DNA from 3 places in the Acidovorax sp. SRI_002 genome. Region 1 is predicted to be linked to each of the others. Evidence: predicted binding sites of a transcription regulator. Region 1 holds the regulator's gene; each other region holds the start of a gene.
The links. The regulator sigma-54, encoded in region 1, starts transcription at its own class of promoters, with help from an activator protein. The targets are predictions, from matches to a motif close to TGGCANGNAANCTGCTTT.
Positions count from the first base shown of each region.

Region 1 (6,118 bases):
GTATTGCGCTTTCAGCTTCTTTTTTAATAGCATCCCAGACATGGGCCTGGAACGGCAGCAGCTTCTCGAACGCAAAACGCCGCAGCATGCCGGCCGGAATGCGGCAGGCGATCTGCGCGGCCTCGATCACGATGGTGCCGCTGCCGCAGCAGGGGTCGTACAGGGGCTGGGGGTTGTCGCCATGCGGGTCCCAGCCGCTGGCGGCAATCATGGCGGCGGCCAGGGTTTCTTTCAGTGGCGCATCGCCCTTGTCTTCGCGCCAGCCGCGTTTGAACAGCGGCTCGCCCGAGGTGTCGATGTAGATCGTGGCCTCGTCGGTGGTCAGGTGCAGGTGGATGCGCACATCGGGCCACTGGGTGTTCACGTCGGGGCGCACCCCGCTTTTGGCGCGAAAGCGGTCGGCCACGGCGTCCTTGACCTTGAGACCTGCGAAGTTGAGGCTCTGCAGCGGGCTGTGCTGGGCGGTCACCTCGACCTTGAAGGTCTGGCGCGTGGTGAACCAGATTTCCCAGGCCACGTCGCTGGCCATGGCATAGAGATCGTTCTCGGAGCGGTACGGGCGGTGCGCCAACTGCACCAGCACGCGCTGGGCCAGGCGGCTGTGCAGGTTGAGCAGCAGCGCCTCGCGCCACGAGGCGCGCAGCAGCACGCCGCCGCGGCCGACCAGCAGGTCTTGCCCCGTGAGGCCGGTGATGCCATGCACCTCGTCGGCCAGAAAGCCCTCCACACCAGCGGCGCAGGGGAGAAAAAGTTGGAGTTGGTTCATGTCGATGGGGAGGATACGCGCTCAGACAATGCGTGGGAATCCGGCGTTCCCGCGCGGGCCAGCAGCAATTGGCGGATGGATTCGGGGATCGGCGCCACCTTGCGGTCGGCCTTGCCGATGAAGACGATGCCGATCTTGCCGCGCGCCACCTCGCGGCCTGAGGTCTTCTCGGTCATGCAAAAGACCAGGTCAAACCCATAGCGGTTGAAGTCCGCAGGCGCCATCTCCACGCGCATGGTTTCACCGTGGAAACCTTCGGACTTGTACTGCGCCACGATGTCGCCGACCACGATGGACAGCCCGCCCACGTCGGCCTCGGGGTAGCCCAGCGACTGGAAGAAGCGCACCCGCGCTTCAGAGACCAGGCTCAGCAGTTGCGCGTTGTCCAGGTGCCCGCCTTGGTTGACGTGGCTGATGTAGATCTGCAGCTCGGTGGCAAAGCCGAAGTGCGGGGGGAGGTCGAAGACGATGCGGGCCATGGTGGGGTGGCGGATAGAAAAACGAAAAATTCAAACAGGGCGAGCCATGCGCCCCCAACCGGGGTACCTACAGCGCCTTGCGCAGGTTGGCCGGCGCGATCTTGAGCGCTTCGCGGTACTTGGCCACGGTGCGGCGTGCGCACTCGATGCCCTGCTCCTTGAGCATCTCGGCGATCTGGCTGTCGGACAGCGGCTTGGCGGGGCTTTCTGCGGCCACAAACTGTTTGATAAGGGCGCGCACGGCGGTGCTGGATGCATTGCCACCCGTCTCGGTGCCAAGGCCGGAGCCAAAGAAGTACTTCAGCTCATACGTGCCAATTGGCGTAGCCATGTATTTGGCGGTGGTCACGCGGCTGATGGTGGATTCGTGCAGGCCCAGTTCGTCGGCGATGTCGCGCAGCACCAGCGGGCGCATGGCCAACTCGCCGTGGGTGAAGAAGCTTTTTTGCCGCTCCACGATGGCGCGCGAGACGCGCAGGATGGTGTCAAAGCGCTGCTGGATGTTCTTGATGAACCAGCGCGCCTCCTGCAGGCGCTGCTGCATGCCCTGGTGACCCTCGCCGCCCTTGTGGCCGCGCAGGGCGCCAGCATAAATGTCGTGCACGCGCAGGCGCGGCATCACATCGGGGTTGAGGCTGACGATGAAGTTGTGCTGGCCATCGCGTCCATTGGCACGCCCGGCTTTGCGCACGATGACATCGGGAATGATGATGTTGCGCTCCACGTCGGCAAAGCGACGGCCGGGGCGGGGCTCCAGGCGAGCGATCAGCGCCATGGCGGCGCGAGTGCGCTCTTCGCCGTCGCCACACAGCTGCGTCAGGCGGCGGATGTCGCGGCGGGCCAGCATCTCCAGCGGCTGCTGACAAATGCGCAGCGCGGTCTGCACCGTGTCGGGGTCAGCATCGCTGTCCTCGTCGGCAGCCAGCGCCGTGAGCTGCAGCGTCAGGCATTCGGCCAGGTTGCGCGCACCCACGCCGGTGGGCTCCAGGCTTTGCAGCAGGCGCTGGGCCACGGTGAAGCGGTGCACCAGCTCTTCGATTTGCTCCAGGTCGTCCGGCCCGGCCAGGCTGATGGCCAGCTCTTCCAGCGGCTCTTCGAGGTAGCCGTCGTCGTTGAGCGATTCAATGAGAAAACGCAGCGCGGCGCGGTCGATCTCGGACAAGCGCAGCGCCAGCGCCTGACGGTGCAAAAAGGCGGTCAGCGATTCATGCGAACGGGCCAGCTCGGTGGCGTCGGCCTCGTCGCCTTCGGAGTCGTTGCGGTTGCGGGCGGGCGCATCCCCGCCCCACTCCGCGTCGTTGGGCGCCATTTCTACCGTGCCGTCACCGCTCCAGTCAGGCTCGTCAGCGCCAGCACTCGGTGCTTCAGCATCATTTTGGCCTTCAGCGCTTGTGCTGCTTGCGCTGATAGCTCCTGAAAATATAGCATCATCGGCGCTGTACTCATCGGGCTGCGCGGGCGTGTCGGCGGCTTCCAGGCCAAACTCCTCGCGCGGAGCTTCGTCGGCATTGCGTTCGAGGAACGGGTTTTCGTCGAGCATCTGCTCGACTTCCTGCGAGAGTTCGAGCGTGGACAACTGCAGCAGCCGAATGGACTGCTGAAGCTGGGGGGTCAATGCAAGATGCTGCGAGACGCGCAGCGAGAGTCCAGGCTTCATCACATCCTGAAGTGTTCGCCAAGGTAAACACGTCGTACCTCGGCGTTGTCCACGATCTCGGACGGCGTGCCCTGCGCGAGCACGCGGCCATCGCTGATGATGAAGGCGTGGTCGCAGATGCCCAGGGTTTCGCGCACATTGTGGTCGGTGATGAGCACACCAATGCCCCGCGCCTTCAGGAAGCCGATGATGCGCTGGATCTCGATCACGGCAATGGGGTCGATGCCGGCAAAGGGCTCGTCCAGCAGGATGAAACGCGGTTGTGTAGCCAGGGCCCGGGCAATCTCGACGCGGCGGCGCTCGCCGCCGGACAGGGCCATGGCGGGCGAGGCGCGCAGGTGGTCCACGCGCAGCTCCTGCAGCAGGGCCGTCAGGCGCTCCTCGATGGCGTCGCGCGAGAGCGGCTGGCCGTCATCACCACGCTGCAGTTCCAGCACGGCGCGCACGTTCTCTTCGACCGTGAGTTTGCGAAAGATCGAGGCTTCCTGAGGCAGGTACGACAGGCCCAGGCGCGAGCGCCGGTGGATGGGCATGTGGGCCACCGATTGGCCGTCGATGCGGATGTCTCCCTCGTCGCTGCGCACCAGGCCCACGATCATGTAGAACGAGGTGGTCTTGCCCGCGCCGTTGGGGCCGAGCAGCCCCACGACCTCACCTTTTTGCACGACCAGCGAAACGTCCTTGACGACCTTGCGGCTGCCATAAGACTTCGCCAGGTGCTGCACCTCCAGGCGGCTGCCCGCCTGGGAATCAGGCCCCAGGCGGCTACCCGCCTGAGTGTCAGGACCGGTACTCACAGCGGGCCCACTCACTTGGCGCCGCCGCCAAGGCTGTTGCTGGGGCGCAGCGCCGGGGCTGAGGCCGGGGACGCCGCCTCGGGGGCCGCCGCAGCGGGCGGTGGATCTTTGGGGGCCAGCACGGCGCGCACGCGGCTGCCCGGCGCGGGGGCATCGCCCGCAGCGTTGGTGGCGGTGCGCTTTCCGTCCACGGAGAACACGTCGGTCAGGTTGTTGTAGACAATCACGGCGCCGGTGATCTCGTCGCTGAGCACAGCGCCCCGGTAGCGGCGCAACTCGGCACGGGTGATGAAGCGCACGTTGTCGGCCTTGCCGTCGTACTCGATGACTTCGCTCTCGCCTTCGATGAACTCATCGGGTGCTCCCGGCAGGGTGTCGCGCTTTTGCCGGAAGAAGGCGCGCTTGCCGGGCTCAGCCGTGACCACACCGTACTGGTAGCCATCGGCATCCTGGCGCACATCCAGCCGCGCGCCACGCAGCACGATGGAGCCCTTGGTCATGACCACGCGGCCAGAGAACACGCTGGTTTGCTTGAGCTCATCATGGCGCAAAGCGTCCGCCTCAATGTTCATGGGCTTGGCGCGGTCGGCCTTTTCGGCATGGGCCACACCGAAGGTGCAGGCCAGGGCCGCGAGCAGGAGGATCGGAAGGAGGCGATGGTTCATAGGGCACGAATCTTGCAATCATTGTAGCCACCCCGTCGCGTTCCTCCATGAAAAAAGCCCGCATGTGCGGGCTTTTGCCAATGGGAACCGGCGGCCGGGCGAAAACCGTCAGCCTTTGCGGGCCACTGTCGCCAGATGTTCCACCACCTGCAGCACGTTTTGCATGCTGCCCGCCATGGTGCCATCGGTGTAGAACTTGCCCGCCACACCCATCGAGGGCACGCCCTCCACACCGTAGGCGTCCTGCAGTTGCGAAGCACGGCGAACCTGGTTGGACACGCTGAACGAGGTGTAGATTTCCTTGAACTTGGCGGCGTCCACACCCTGTTGGGCCACCCAGGCAAAAATTTCGTCGTCCTTGGCCAGCTTCTGCTTTTCCACATGGATGGCGCGGAACACCTTGGCGTGCAGGGCTTCGAGCTTGCCCATGCCTTCCAGGGCGTAGTACAACTTTTGCTGGGGCACAAAGCTCGCGTTGAAGGCCACGGGCATACGACGGACGGAGAGGTCCTTGGGGGCGGCCTTGACCCAGGCGTCGAGCGCGGGTTCAAAGGCGTTGCAGTGGGGGCAGCTGTACCAGAAGAACTCGATCACATCGACCTTGCCCGCAGGCGCGTCGGGCGCTACCGGCTTGTCCAGCCGCCGGAAGTCCTTGCCCTCCTTGAACTGGCGGGCCTGAGCCAGCGCGGGGGTGGCCACTGGCAACGTCAGGGCGGAAGCGGCAACCGCCGAGGCGGCGGACAAAGAAAACTCACGGCGTTTCATGACAAAGACTCTCCTGTTACAGGTCTGGGGGATGTGAGCCATGCCCCCGCAAAAAGTTCAGCCTCCCGAAGCTTGGCGCATCAGCGCTGCACGCGCACCAGCGCCGACTCCAGACCGGCGCCATCGAGCTTCTCCTTGAGCTGCTCGGCGTCGTCGCGCTTGGTGAACGGCCCCACACGCACGCGGAACACCGCCCGGCCATTTTGCTCACGCTCGCTCACGCGGGCCTCCCAGCCCAGCATGGCCAGCTTGGCGCGCTGCGCATCGGCGTCCGCCTGGGTGCGGAAAGCCCCGGCCTGGACAAAGTAGTCGAACGGGTCCAGATTGCCCTTGGCAGCAGCCTTGGCCACGGCCAGATCGCCCAGCGGGTCGGCGCCGGGCTTGGTTTCAGCCTTGGCCTCGGGCTTGCTGGCAGCGGGCTTGGGTGCGGGCGCCGATGCCACAGCCCGCGCATCCGGCGCGGCTGGGGTGGGCGCCGAGGCAGCCACAGCGGGCGGGGCTGCCGGGCGAGCCGGATTCTTGCCATACAAAGGCGAATTGGGATCCCAGTTCTTGTTCTTCTGGGTCTCGGCGGCGTCCATGTCCACGCCCCGGCCATTGCCCTTGTTGAGGAAGGGCACCGGCACCTTGGTCACGTACACCGCCACAGCCAAGGCAGCGCCCAGGCCCACGATGACCCCAACGATAAAGCCGACGATGGTCCCGCCCGTCTGTTGTTTCTTCATAGTGACTGCTTACATTCTGGTTGGAGCCGACACGCCCAGCACGGCCAGGCCATTGTGCAATACCTGCGCGGTGGCGGCGACCAGCGCCAGGCGAGCCTTCTTCACGGCCTCGTCGTCCACCAGGATGCGCTCGGCGTCGTAGTAGCTGTGGTAGCTGGCGGCAAGGTCGCGCAGGTAGAAGGTCACATCGTGCGGGGCTTCGCCGTCGGCCGCAGCCGTGAGCATTTCGGGGTACTTGGCCAGCTGCAGCATCAGCGCCTGGGC
Region 1 is NZ_JBYCZW010000008.1:275,944-282,061, forward strand. It holds gene AC2YJX_RS22325 (THUMP domain-containing class I SAM-dependent RNA methyltransferase) at 1-766, opposite strand, end outside; gene AC2YJX_RS22330 (acyl-CoA thioesterase) at 763-1,245, opposite strand; gene AC2YJX_RS22335 (RNA polymerase factor sigma-54) at 1,313-2,902, opposite strand; gene lptB (LPS export ABC transporter ATP-binding protein) at 2,902-3,699, opposite strand; gene lptA (lipopolysaccharide transport periplasmic protein LptA) at 3,711-4,364, opposite strand; gene AC2YJX_RS22350 (thiol:disulfide interchange protein DsbA/DsbL) at 4,473-5,129, opposite strand; gene AC2YJX_RS22355 (SPOR domain-containing protein) at 5,210-5,854, opposite strand; gene argS (arginine--tRNA ligase) at 5,864-6,118, opposite strand, start outside.

Region 2 (6,118 bases), on a different contig from region 1:
ACTTCCTTGACCATCTCGGGGTCGAGTGCCGATGTGGGCTCGTCAAACAGCATCACCTTGGGTTGCATGGCCAGCGCCCGCGCAATGGCCACCCGCTGCTGCTGCCCGCCCGACAGCTGCCACGGGTACTTGTGTGCGTGGTCCTGCATGCCCACGCGGCGCAGCAGCTGCATGGCTTCGTCGTTGGCCTGGGTGCGCGGGGTGCGGCGAATGCGGCGGGGCGCCAGCGTCACGTTGTCCAGCACGCTCATGTGGCCGAACAGGTTGAACTGCTGGAACACCATGCCCACCTCGCAGCGCTGGCGCTGCAGGGTGGTGAGGTCGTCGCACACCTCCACGCCATCGATGGTGATGCGCCCGCTGTCGTGGGGTTCCAGCCGGTTGATGGCACGCAGCAGGGTGCTCTTGCCCGAGCCCGAGGCGCCGATGATCACCGTTACCTCGCCGGTGTGGAACACGGTGGAGACGTCCTTGAGCACCTGGTGTGCACCAAACGACTTGCACACCCGCTCGGCCACGATGTAGGGCTTGGGCTGGTTGGTCGTTGCGGTCATCGGTTGCGCCCTTCCACGTCAAAGCGGTATTCGACGGCGTTGGAGACTTGCGTGACCAGCGTGGTCAGCAGCAGGTAGGTGATGGCCACCGTGGTCAGCGTGGCAATGGGCTGGAACGTGGCCGACTGGATGCGGTTGCCCACATTGGTCAGCTCCACCACGCCAATCGCATAGGCCAGCGATGAGTCCTTGAGCAGCGCCACAAAGTTGCTCACCAGCGGCGGCAGCGAGATCTTGAACGCCTGCGGAAACACCACGTCCAGGAACACGTGCATGCGGCCCAGGCCCAGCGCCTTGGCGGCCTCGGTCTGACCCCGGGGGACGGCCAGCAGGCCGGCGCGCAGGGCTTCGGCGTTGTAGGCGCCCACGTTCAGCCCCAGGGCCACGACGGCGGCGGCAAAGTCGGGCAGATTCAGCCCCGGCACCAGCACGGGCAGGGCAAAGTACACAAACAGGATTTGCACCAAGAGCGGCGTGCCGCGAATAGCCCAGATGTACACGCCGGCCATCCAGCGCACGGCCGTCCAGCGGGCGGTGCGGGCCAGCGCCGCCGCCGTGCCCAGCACCAGGCCCACGGCACCACTGACCAGCGTGAGCCACAGCGTGGTGCGCGCGCCTTCGGAAAACGCCTGGGCGTTGGGGCCGATGGGGTCGGGAAAGAACGAAAGCAACTGGCCCAGCAACGAGAGGGCCAGAACCATCAGCACCAGTGCAGCGACCAGCGTGGCATTGCTGCGCTGCTGTCGGGACCAGCCTTGTGGCCAAAGAGCGAGAAGCATGGATCGGACGACCGGAAGGTCTTGGTTGGAAATCGGGTCGGCGGCAGGACCATGGTGACGCCGTCAAAAACAGCAAAGGGTGCGCAACGGGCCAGGCCCAGCGCACCCCGTAGCGTGTTTTTATATCAGTTGCAGCGCACGTCTTCGTTGAAATACTTCTTGGAGACGGCGGCGTAGCTGCCATCGGCCAGCACTTCGGCAAACGCCTTGTTCCAGGCATCCGCCAGGCCGGTGTTGCCCTTGGCCATGGCGGGGGCGATGCGTTCGATGAACAGCATGTCGCCGAGCTTGAACCCGGCCTTGGCGTTCTTGGCGGCGGCTTCCTTGGCCACGAACTTGTCGCTCACCCAGGCGTCGACGCGCTTGGAGATCAGGGCGCGCTGGGCATCGGTGTCTTGCGGGAAGTTCTTCACCTCCTTCACCCCGGTGAGCTTCTGCACGTTTTCCAGGTAGCTGGTGCCGGTCTGCACTGCCACCACCTTGCCGGTCAGGTCCTTGGCGTTGCGGATTTTTGCGTCCATGGCCACGATGATGCCGCCCGAGCAGTAGTGGGGGTTGGCAAACGTGACGGCCTTGGAGCGTTCTTCGGTCACGCCGTGCGAGGCAATGACAGCGTCCCAGCGGCTTTGGCCCAGGCCGGTCAGCAGTGCGTCAAAGCCCAGCGTCTTCCATTCGAGCTTCAGGCCCATCTTCTTGACCACCAGCTCTGCCACTTCCACCTCGAAACCCGTCAGCTTGGTGCCTTCGAAGAAGTTGAACGGGGCAAACTGGCCTTCGGTGGCCACGATGATCTTGCCGTCCTTCTTGATTTCGTCCAGCGTGCGGGCCTGGACGGCGAGGGCAGCGCACAGCGCCACGGCGGTGACAACGGCAGACTTGAAAAACTTCATGGCAGGTTCCTGTGGGGGTGGTTCAGGTACAAAAAATCCGGCATGCGGGTAGGCAAGCCGGAGCGGGTGAATGCAGGCATCGCCAACAGCGATGGGCCTCGTCATCAAACGGAAATGCGCAGAAATTATAGGACGGGCGTTCACATTCGGGCCATGCAGGGCAACCCCGATGACCTCGGGGCGCCCTGGTGGTAGGCCAGCTCAGCTTAGCAAGCATGATGCCATCCGGGGCACGAGCCCCTTCGGGCCTCGGCTAGCGCAGGAACGCGTCGTAACCCGTCTTGAGGATCAGCGTGCTCACCACCACGATGAAGATGCCACGCACAAAACCCGTGCCGTGCTTGAGCGCCAGGTGCGTGCCCAGCAGGCTGCCAACCACATTGGCGATGGCCAGCGTCACCGCAAAGTGCCACCACACATGGCCCTTGGCGGCAAACAGCGCGATGGCGGCGATGTTGGTGGCGCAATTGAGCAGCTTGGCCGAGGCCGAGGCGTTCAGGAAGTCATAGCCCAGCAGCCGCACAAACAGAAAAACGAAGAAACTGCCGGTGCCCGGGCCGAAGAAGCCGTCATAAAAGCCGATGACCACGCCGATCAGGCACGCCGCCAGCACTTCGGCCCTGCCCGCAAAGCGGGGTGTGTGGTGCCGCCCCAACTCTTTCTTGGCCAGCGTGTAGACCAGCACCCCCAGCAGCACCAGGGGCAGCAGCTTGCGCAGGAAGTCGGCCGACATCACGGTCACGGCCCAGGCGCCTGCAAACGACCCCGCAAAACCGGCCGCTGCCGCGGGCAGCATGGCCGACCAGCGAACCTGCACCTTGCGGCTGTACTGCCAGGTGGCCATGGCCGTGCCCCACACCGAGGCCGCCTTGTTGGTGCCCAGCAGCGTGGCAGGGGGCGCCCCGGGGAAAGCCGCAAACAGGGCCGGCACCATCACCAGCCCGCCACCCCCCACGATGGCATCCACGAAGCCTGCAAGCAGCGAGGCAAAGGTAATAAAAATCCATTCCATCGCAGGATTTTCGCAGCTTGCCTGCTATGGATTCAGGACTCCTCGGGGCACTGGCGAAAGGGAGGCCAGCGTAGAACAGGCAAGAAAAAGGCGCTGGGATCGCCAGCGCCTGGAAAAAAACGCACCTCGTTGGGTGCTTGAAATTTGTTTATTGGTAGAAAGAGTGTCTCCTCGGGCCCCTCGCTTGGCACACCGAAGCGCGCTTTCGAGTGCCGCAACTGTAGCGACTGCACTCCGCTGGTGCATTGGGGGTTTCCCGCCCCCGTTGTGGGGCAGTGATCGGGTTTCCAGGGGCGGAATCGGGGTGTTGGGGTTGGCACGGCTCGTGCAATCGCGCTTGTAACAATTTGCGAAAGGGAGCCGCCATGCGGGGAGTCAACCACCGGTTCGTTGGGGTAGGGTCGCTGTGTCTGGGCCTGTGCGCGAGTGCGCTGGCGCAGACGGCGCCAGAGGTGGCGGCGGGAGCGGTGCCTTCCTTGTCCCTCACACGTCCCGGGCTGGTGGCGCAGTCCACGATCAGCGCGGCAGATACCGCGTGGATGATGACCTCCACAGCGCTGGTGCTGCTGATGACGCTGCCGGGCATTGCCCTGTTCTACGCAGGCATGGTGCGCAAGAAGAACGTGCTCAACACCATGGCCAGCGTGGTGGCCATTGCCGCGCTGGTCAGCCTGCTGTGGTTTGGGGCGGGTTACTCGCTGGCCTTCACCCCGGGCAGCCCCTGGCTGGGGGGATGGGACCGCATCGGCTTTGCGGGCCTGGACTTTCAGCTCGCTGGCGGCAAGCTGGCCGTAAGCCATGTGGCGCCGCACATCCCCGAGTCGGTGTACGCCATGTTCCAGCTCACGTTTGCCATCATCACTGCCGCGCTGCTGGTGGGGGCGTTTGTCGAGCGCATGCGGTTTTCCGCCATGCTGATCTTCATCAGCCTTTGGACCCTGCTGGTCTACGCCCCTGTGGCGCACTGGGTGTGGGAGCCAGGGGGCTGGCTGGCCCAGATGGGTGCGCTGGACTTTGCCGGAGGCTCGGTGGTGCACGTGAATGCGGGTGTGGCCGGGCTGGTGTGCGCGTGGTTCCTGGGGCGGCGCACGGGCTATGGGCGCGAGGCGTTCGAGCCCTACAACCTGGGGCTGACCATGGCGGGCGCGGGCTTGTTGTGGGTGGGCTGGTTCGGCTTCAACGCAGGCTCTGCCGTGGCCGCCGACGGCCGTGCGGGGCTGGCGATGGCGGTGACGCACCTGGCCGCAGCGGCGGGTGCCTTGTCGTGGATGCTGGGCGAGTGGGTGGTGCGCGGGCGGCCATCCCTGCTGGGGCTTTGCTCTGGCCTGGTGGCGGGCCTGGTGGCCATTACGCCTGCTGCGGGTTTTGTCACGCTGCGCTCGGCAGCGGTGATTGGCGTGGTAGCGGGTTTGGCCTGCTACTGGGGCGCCACGGGGCTCAAGCGCCTGCTGCGCGCCGACGATTCCCTGGACGTGTTTGGGGTGCATGGCATCGGCGGCATCGTGGGCTCGCTGCTCACCGGCATGCTGGCCAGCCGCACCGTGGGGGGTGTGCCAGGCAGCTTGCTCACCCAGGCCATTGGCGTGGGCGCTGTGATGGCCTACAGCCTCGTCGCAACCGCCGTGCTGTTGTGGATCACCAACCTGGCTGTGGGCCTGCGGGTGGATGAGCAGAGCGAGCAGACCGGGCTCGACATTGCCCAGCACCGTGAGCGCCTGGGGAGTTAATGAAGTCCACCTCCCTGATGCCCTGCGGGCAGGGGGACGCAGCCAGCGCGGCGGGGCGGCCCTTGCGCGGCTGCCCGCGCTTGGGCCGCGCCGGTTTCATACGCTGCGGGTGGTGCGCAGCGCCATGGATGACTGAAATGCCATAAGGAGCCGACCATGCCCGATTCCGACAAGCTTGCCATTGCCGCCCATTTGCATGTGCTGCTGCGCCGCAAGACGGGGCGCGTGACCGACACTGAATGGATGGCTTCCAACGTTGAATATGCGCTGGAGATCGTGCGGTTCGCACGCCAACGTGCCCAGGAGGACAACGTTCCGGAGCTGGTCGAGTGGGCCGACCGCCTCGATCTCGCCATCCATGCCGCCCCACCTGCTGCGCCGCGGCGACCCTTGCTGGATGTGGCCACGCAGGCGGTGCGCCAGCGCATGGCGCCGCCGCCGCCAGAGCCTGCGCCGGAGGTTCCCCGTTATGTGGGAGGGATTCGCTGACCACGCTGCGGCCGGGTGGCCGTTGCGCGGGCGGTGTCAGTGCGCTGCCGTGCCTTGCACGAACAGGCCCGCCGTGGGCAGCAGCCCGGCCAGCTTGTCATCGCCATAGGTGCGCAGCACCTGCGCAATCACGACCTGGTAGCCGTTGAGCCACTGCGCTTGCGCCGCCTTGGCCTTCAGGTGGGCGGGGTGCTGCATCAATGCCTGCAGCGCTTCGAGCGACTGCCAGTAGTAGACGTTGGACACGAGGCCCTTGCCCGTGTCCTCCCACGATTCCTCGCCCAGGTAGCCGTCGATGGAGCGGGCGGCGGTCGCAATCGCCTCGTCCAGGCGGTGGAAGGCGTCGTCGAATTGTTTGGTGGCAAAGATGAAGGTGGAGGAGTACATGGGCGCGATGGTATCCGCGCTCATGCCGCGCGCCGCGCCTGGATGATCCACTCCGCCGCCTTCTCGGCCAGCATCAGTGTGGGCGAGTTGGTGTTGCCGCTGGTGATGGTGGGCATGGCCCCCGCATCCACCACGCGCAGGCCTGCAATGCCGCGCACGCGCAGTTGGGAGTCCAGCACCGCCATCGGGTCGTCATCCCGCCCCATCTTCGTCGTGCCCACAGGGTGGAAGATCGTGGTGGCAATGTCACCGGCCAGGCGCGCGAGGTCCTCGTCGCTTT
Region 2 is NZ_JBYCZW010000003.1:40,087-46,204, reverse strand. It holds gene AC2YJX_RS08375 (amino acid ABC transporter ATP-binding protein) at 1-554, opposite strand, end outside; gene AC2YJX_RS08370 (amino acid ABC transporter permease) at 551-1,333, opposite strand; gene AC2YJX_RS08365 (transporter substrate-binding domain-containing protein) at 1,459-2,223, opposite strand; gene AC2YJX_RS08360 (sulfite exporter TauE/SafE family protein) at 2,477-3,235, opposite strand; gene AC2YJX_RS08355 (ammonium transporter) at 3,601-4,962, shown strand; gene AC2YJX_RS08350 (hypothetical protein) at 5,119-5,451, shown strand; gene AC2YJX_RS08345 (antibiotic biosynthesis monooxygenase family protein) at 5,488-5,838, opposite strand; gene AC2YJX_RS08340 (GMC family oxidoreductase) at 5,859-6,118, opposite strand, start outside.
Region 2: AC2YJX_RS08355 (ammonium transporter) is a predicted target of sigma-54. The motif match lies at 3,550-3,567, and genes of this name have one in related genera.

Region 3 (6,118 bases), on a different contig from region 1:
TGTCGAACAGCACGTTCGGCACCATGCGCAGCAACTTGGCAACCACCCCCATTTGCCAGGGGATAACCCGGTAGCTGGCACCCGCCGTGATGGCCCGGAAGGCACAGTCCGCAAAGTCATCGGCCTGCATCAGAAACGGCATGCTGTAGCGGTTCTGGCGGGTGAGCGGCGTGTCGATGTAGCCCGGAGAAATGGTGACCACACGCACTCCGTGGGGGCGCATCTCCCCGCGCAGGCTCTCGCAGTAGCTGATGACGGCCGCCTTGCTGGCGCAATACGCACCATGCCCGGGCAGGCCACGGATGCCTGCCACGCTGCCGATGCCCACCAGCGTGCCGCTGCCACGCTGCGCCATCGCGTCCGCAAAGGGATGGAAGGTGGCCGCCACGCCGATGTTGTTGGTGGCAAAGGTGCGTGCCATCACGTCGATGTCGTCGCGCACTGCCGTGTCCATGCCCACACTGATACCCGCATTGGCAATGACCACGTCAGGCACCCCTTGGCGTGCGATGCAATCGCGGCCCGCAGCAACGATGCTGTCGGTCACGGCTACATCTGCACTATAAATTTCGTAGCTGTCAGCGCTTATTCCTTGAGCGCTAGCCCATGTTTTGACCTCAGAGGTGCGGCGCGCCACCAGGGCCAGGCGGTAGCCCGACCGGTGAAAGCGCAGGGCCAGGGCCTGGCCGATGCCGCTGGACGCGCCGGTGATGAAGACAAGGGGAGTGGTCATGCGGGCTCCGATCGGGGCGGCGTACTAGGGCTTGGCCGCGCCGGGCTGGAGCACGCCACGCACACGTCCGCGCAGCTGCAGCACCTGGTCGAGGTTGTCGTAGTCCATGCCGTCGGCCGTGAAGCGATCATTGCCGCGCGTGAGGGTGACGGGCTTGTCGGAACGCACGCGTTCGGTGTTGGTGTAAGCGTGCAAAAATTCGCTGCGGAACTCCAGCCGAGGCTGGGCGGGTGACCCAGGCTTGGCGGGCAGGGGCTCGCGCGTGACGATGGCATTGCCAAACAGCTGCACCTCCGAACCATCGGCGTTGGTCAGGGCGCGGTCTGCCGTGGCCACGGTGAGGCGGCCCTGCGGCGTCACCGAGCGCATGCGCGCTTTGTCGATCTCCAGCGTGTCGGAGTCGGGGTAGTGCCGCGCTTCTTCGCCCTGCACTTCGCTTTGCAGGCGCCCGCTCGCGTCAAAGCTTTTTACCGAGAACGACTTCATGAAATAGTCGGGCTGGTTGCCTTGTTGGCGCTCGATGGCAGGCAGCAGGGGCATGGGCGCGTTGCGCACCAGCCACCAGGTGCCCAGCGCCAGCAGCCCCATGAGCACGACGGGCAGATAGAGCGAGAACTGTTCCCAGCCCTGGCGGACCCAGTTGCGCATCACGGTGTTGCCTCCGGGCCCGGCACGACAACCTGGCGGGTGGGGAAAGAGCGCAGAAAACCCCGGTTCATGCGGTGTACTCCGCCAGCAGTGCGGCATAGCGGCCCGAGGCCACCAGCAGCAGATCACACAGTTCGCGCGCGGCACCATCGCCGCCCCGGGCCTGCGTCACAAAATGGGCGGCGTGGCGCACTTCGGCCTGGGCGTTGGCCGGGGCGCACGCGAAAGCACTGCGGCACATCACCGGCAGGTCGGGCCAGTCGTCACCCATCGCTGCAGCCTGGGACCAGTCCAGCCCCAGCGTGGCCAGCATCTGCTCAGCGGCGGGGCGTTTGTCTTCGGTGCCGAACACCGCATGTTCGACCCCCAGCGCCTTCAGGCGCACGCGCAGCGGCGCGGAGTCGCGGCCCGTGATGACCGCAGGCGTGATGCCTGCCTTTTGCAGCAGCTTGAGCCCATGCCCGTCCAGCGTATTGAAGCGCTTGAGCGTTTCGCCCGATTCGCTGAAATACAGGCCGCCATCGGTCAGCACGCCATCGACATCGAAGAAGGCAATGCGCACGCCTTGGGCGCGCAGCAGCAGCTCGGGGGGAAATTGCAGCACGGGCAGGGTCATTTCAATAAGGGGCATGCAGATCGAACGGGCACAGCCAAGACCAGTGCACCCGTGGAACCGGCTTCGCCGGGCCACCGGGAGCGTCCCCTAAGGGGGAAGGCGCGCAGCGACTCAGGGGGGTCATTTGAAGTGAGGTCATATGACTTTGGCTCGCATCAGGTCGCCGATGTGCACCACCCCCGTAAGCACCCCTCCCGCATCCACCACCAGCACGCTGGTGATGGCATGCGCCTCCATCATTTCGGCGGCGTCCACCGCAAGGGCGTCCGGGGCAATGCGGCGCGGGTGGGGGTGCATGACCTGGCCCGCCGTGGCAGTGCGCAGGTCGGCCCCGGCCTCGATGCGGCGGCGCAGGTCGCCGTCGGTGAAGATGCCCAGCACCTGGCCGGCGGCATCCACGACGGCCGAGGCGCCCAGGCCCTTGGCACTCATTTCGCGCATGAGGTCGCTGAAGGAGGCGTCGGGAGCCACACGCGGCACCTCGCTGCCGGTGCGCATGACATCGCTCACATGGGTGAGCAGCTTGCGCCCCAACGCACCGCCAGGGTGCGAACGGGCAAAGTCTTCAGGGCGGAAGCCCCGGGCGTCGAGCAGGGCCACGGCCAGCGCGTCGCCCATGGCCAGCTGGGCCGTGGTGCTGGCGGTGGGGGCCAGGTTCAGGGGGCAGGCCTCACGCTCCACGCTGCAGTCGAGCACCAGGTCAGCATGGCGGGCGAGCGTGGACTGCAGCCCGCCGGTCATCGCGATCAGCGGGGCGCCCAGGCGCTTGAGCACGGGCAGGATGGCCGTCAGTTCACCACTTTCGCCGCTGTTGGAGATCGCCAGGACCAGGTCGTCGCCCGTGACCATGCCCAGATCGCCGTGGCTGGCCTCGGCCGGGTGCACAAAAAACGCCGGCGTGCCCGTAGATGCCAGCGTGGCTGCAATCTTGCGGCCCACGTGGCCGCTTTTGCCCATGCCCATCACCACCACACGGCCACGGGCCTGCAGCACCATCAACACAGCCTCGGCAAACACGCCATCGACGCGGGCCGCCAGCCCGGTCAGCGCCGCCGCCTCGATGTCAAAGGTCTCGCGGGCCAGGCGCAGGGCCTGTTCGGCGTCAAAAGGGGGCAGCGTGGCGGGCACAGGGGTCATCCGGTGGATTCTATCGACCGGGCATGCCTGCGCGGGTGGCAGATTTTTTGCCCTGGCTCTGGCATGGACCCTGCTTCGGACAGAAAACACCGAGGGCCGCAGGAAGGCTCGGATAGCATCGAACCATGTCCTCACTCGCCCTCACCTTGCTTTATCTGTTGGCCGCAGTGCTGGGTGTTGTGGTCTGCCGCAGCCTCAAGCTGCCACCCATGCTCGGCTACCTGGCTGCGGGGGTGCTCATCGGCCCCCATGCGCTGGCGCTGACGCAGAACTCGGAAGGGGTGCGGCACCTGGGCGAGTTTGGCGTGGTGTTCCTGATGTTCGCCATCGGGCTGGAGTTCAGCCTGCCCAAGCTGCGCGCCATGCGGCGCCAGGTGTTCGGCCTGGGGCTGATGCAGGTGGTGCTGACGATGGTGGTGGTCACCGGCGCGGCACTGGTGCTCTCCCGCTGGGTGGGCGGCGTGTGGGATATGGGCTGGCAGACGGCGCTGGCGCTCTCGGGCGTGATGGCGATGAGCAGCACGGCCATTGTGGTCAAGCTCATGGCCGAGCGGGCTGAGCTCGAAAGCGAGCATGGCCGCCGCGTGATGGGCATTCTGCTGTTCCAGGATCTGGCCGTGGTGCCGCTGCTGGTGTTGATCCCCGCGCTGAGTTCCTCGTCAGACCAGCTGCTGACCGCGCTGGCGTGGGCGCTGGTCAAGGCCACGGTGCTGGTGGGCATTCTGCTCACGGGCGGGCAGCGGTTCATGCGCTGGTGGCTTACGCTGGTGGCGCGGCGCAAGAGCGAGGAGCTGTTCATGCTCAACCTGCTGCTGATCACGCTGGGCCTGGCCTGGCTGACCGAACTGGCGGGGCTGAGCCTGGCGCTGGGCGCCTTCATCGCGGGCGTGCTGGTGTCCGAGACAGAGTACAAGCACCAGGTGGGCACGGACATCCGCCCGTTTCACGATGTGTTGCTGGGGCTGTTTTTCATCACCATCGGCATGATGCTGGACTGGCACATCCTGGTGGACCGCTGGGCGCTGGTGCTGGCCCTGCTGACGGTGCCGCTGGTGGTCAAGCTGGGGATCATCCTGGTGCTGGCCCGCAGCATGGGGGCCACCACGGGCGTGGCCCTGCGCACCGGGCTCTACCTGGCCCAGGCGGGGGAGTTCGGATTTGTGCTGCTGTCGCTCACGCAGGCCAACGGGCTGGTGCAGCCCGCGCTGATGAACCCCATCCTGGCCGCCATGGTGCTGTCGATGCTGGCGACGCCGTTTCTCATCATGTACAGCAACCGCATCGTGATGAAGCTGGTGGCCAGCGACTGGCTGCAGCAGTCGCTGCAGATGACGTCCATCGCGCGCAAATCCATCAACACCAGCAAACACGTGATCATCTGCGGCTACGGCCGCTGCGGACAAAACCTGGCGCGCATGCTGGAGCATGAAGGCATCCCCTACATGGCGCTGGACCTGGACCCGGACCGTGTGCGCCAGGCCGCCGCTGCGGGCGATTCGGTGGTGTATGGCGACGCCACCCGCCTGCAGGCGCTGATGGCCGCTGGCCTGGTGCGTGCCAGCGCGGTGGCGATCACCTACATCGACGTGCCGGCCGCCCTGAAGGTGCTGGCCAACGCGCGCTCGCACGCACCACAGGTGCCCGTGGTGGTGCGCACGCAGGACGACCTGCACCTGGACAAGCTGCAAGAGGCGGGCGCCACCGAGGTCGTGCCCGAGGCCATCGAAGGCTCGCTAATGCTCGCCAGCCACGCGCTGGCCCTGGTGGGCGTACCCATGCGCCGCGTGCTGCGCCTGGTGCAGGACCAGCGCGATGCGCGCTACAACCTGCTGCGCGGCTACTTCCACGGCGCCGACGACGACACGGCCAACGAGCGCGACCAAGAACGCCTGTCCACCATCAACCTGCCGCCCGGCTCCACGGCCCTGGGCCGCAGCCTGGGCCAGCTGGCCCTGCCCGCCATGGGCGTTCGGGTGGTGAACCTGCGGCGTGGCAACGGCCACATCAGCGCAGCGGAGGACGACGCACAGCTGGCCGAAGGCGACACGCTGGTGCTCTCAGGGCACCCGGCGGCGCTGGCGCTGGCGGAGGACAAGTTGTTGCGGGGGTAGAGGCAGGGTACATTCCCCTGAGGCACCGCGTGCCTTCCCCCTTCTCTCTACGCGCTACGCGCTCCGGGAAGGGGGACGATGCCCTCGCTGCGGGGCGGCCCTTGCTTGGCATCTCTCGCCTAGTGCGTGCCAGTGGCTGAGGCTGGCGCCAAAATTTGAATTAAATATGGCTCTAGCGCTTATCTATCAAGCGTCAATAGCTATCCATTTAATAGCAAACTACAAAAGCTCGGCGGGCCCGGGCCGCCCGAACAGGTAGCCCTGGAACTGCTGGCAACCGTTACGCAACAGGAACGCGCGCTGCCCTTCGGTTTCCACCCCTTCGGCCACCACGTCCAGGCCCAGGCTGTGGGCCAGGGTGATGATGGTGCAGGCGATGGTGGCGTCGTTGGGGTCGGTGAGCACGTCGCGCACAAAGCTCTGGTCGATCTTGAGCTGGTCCAGTGGCAGGCGCTTGAGGTAGCTCAGGCTCGAATAGCCCGTGCCAAAGTCGTCCAGCGAGAAGCCCACGCCGAGCGTGCGCAGCGCCTGCATCTTGAGGATGCTGTCTTCCACATCATGCAGCAGCAGGCTTTCGGTCAGTTCGAGCTTGAGGTGGGCCGGGTCCGCCCCGCAATCGCGCAGCACGCTGAGTACTTCGTCGGCAAAGCCGGGTTGGCGAAACTCCTGCGCGCTCACGTTCACGGCCACGGTCCAGTCCGCAGTGTGCGGCGCTGTTGCCCAGAGCGCCAGCTGACGGCAGGCCATGGTCAGCACCTGGCGCCCTAGCGCCAGGATCAGTCCGGTCTGCTCTGCCAGGGGGATGAAGTCGCCGGGAGGCACCATGCCGCGCTGCGGGTGGTTCCAGCGCACCAGCGCCTCGGCCCCCAGCAC
Region 3 is NZ_JBYCZW010000003.1:442,565-448,682, reverse strand. It holds gene AC2YJX_RS10230 (SDR family oxidoreductase) at 1-733, opposite strand, end outside; gene lptC (LPS export ABC transporter periplasmic protein LptC) at 758-1,381, opposite strand; gene AC2YJX_RS10220 (KdsC family phosphatase) at 1,449-2,012, opposite strand; gene AC2YJX_RS10215 (KpsF/GutQ family sugar-phosphate isomerase) at 2,133-3,134, opposite strand; gene AC2YJX_RS10210 (monovalent cation:proton antiporter family protein) at 3,260-5,245, shown strand; gene AC2YJX_RS10205 (EAL domain-containing protein) at 5,465-6,118, opposite strand, start outside.
Region 3: AC2YJX_RS10215 (KpsF/GutQ family sugar-phosphate isomerase) is a predicted target of sigma-54. The motif match lies at 3,170-3,187, and genes of this name have one in related genera.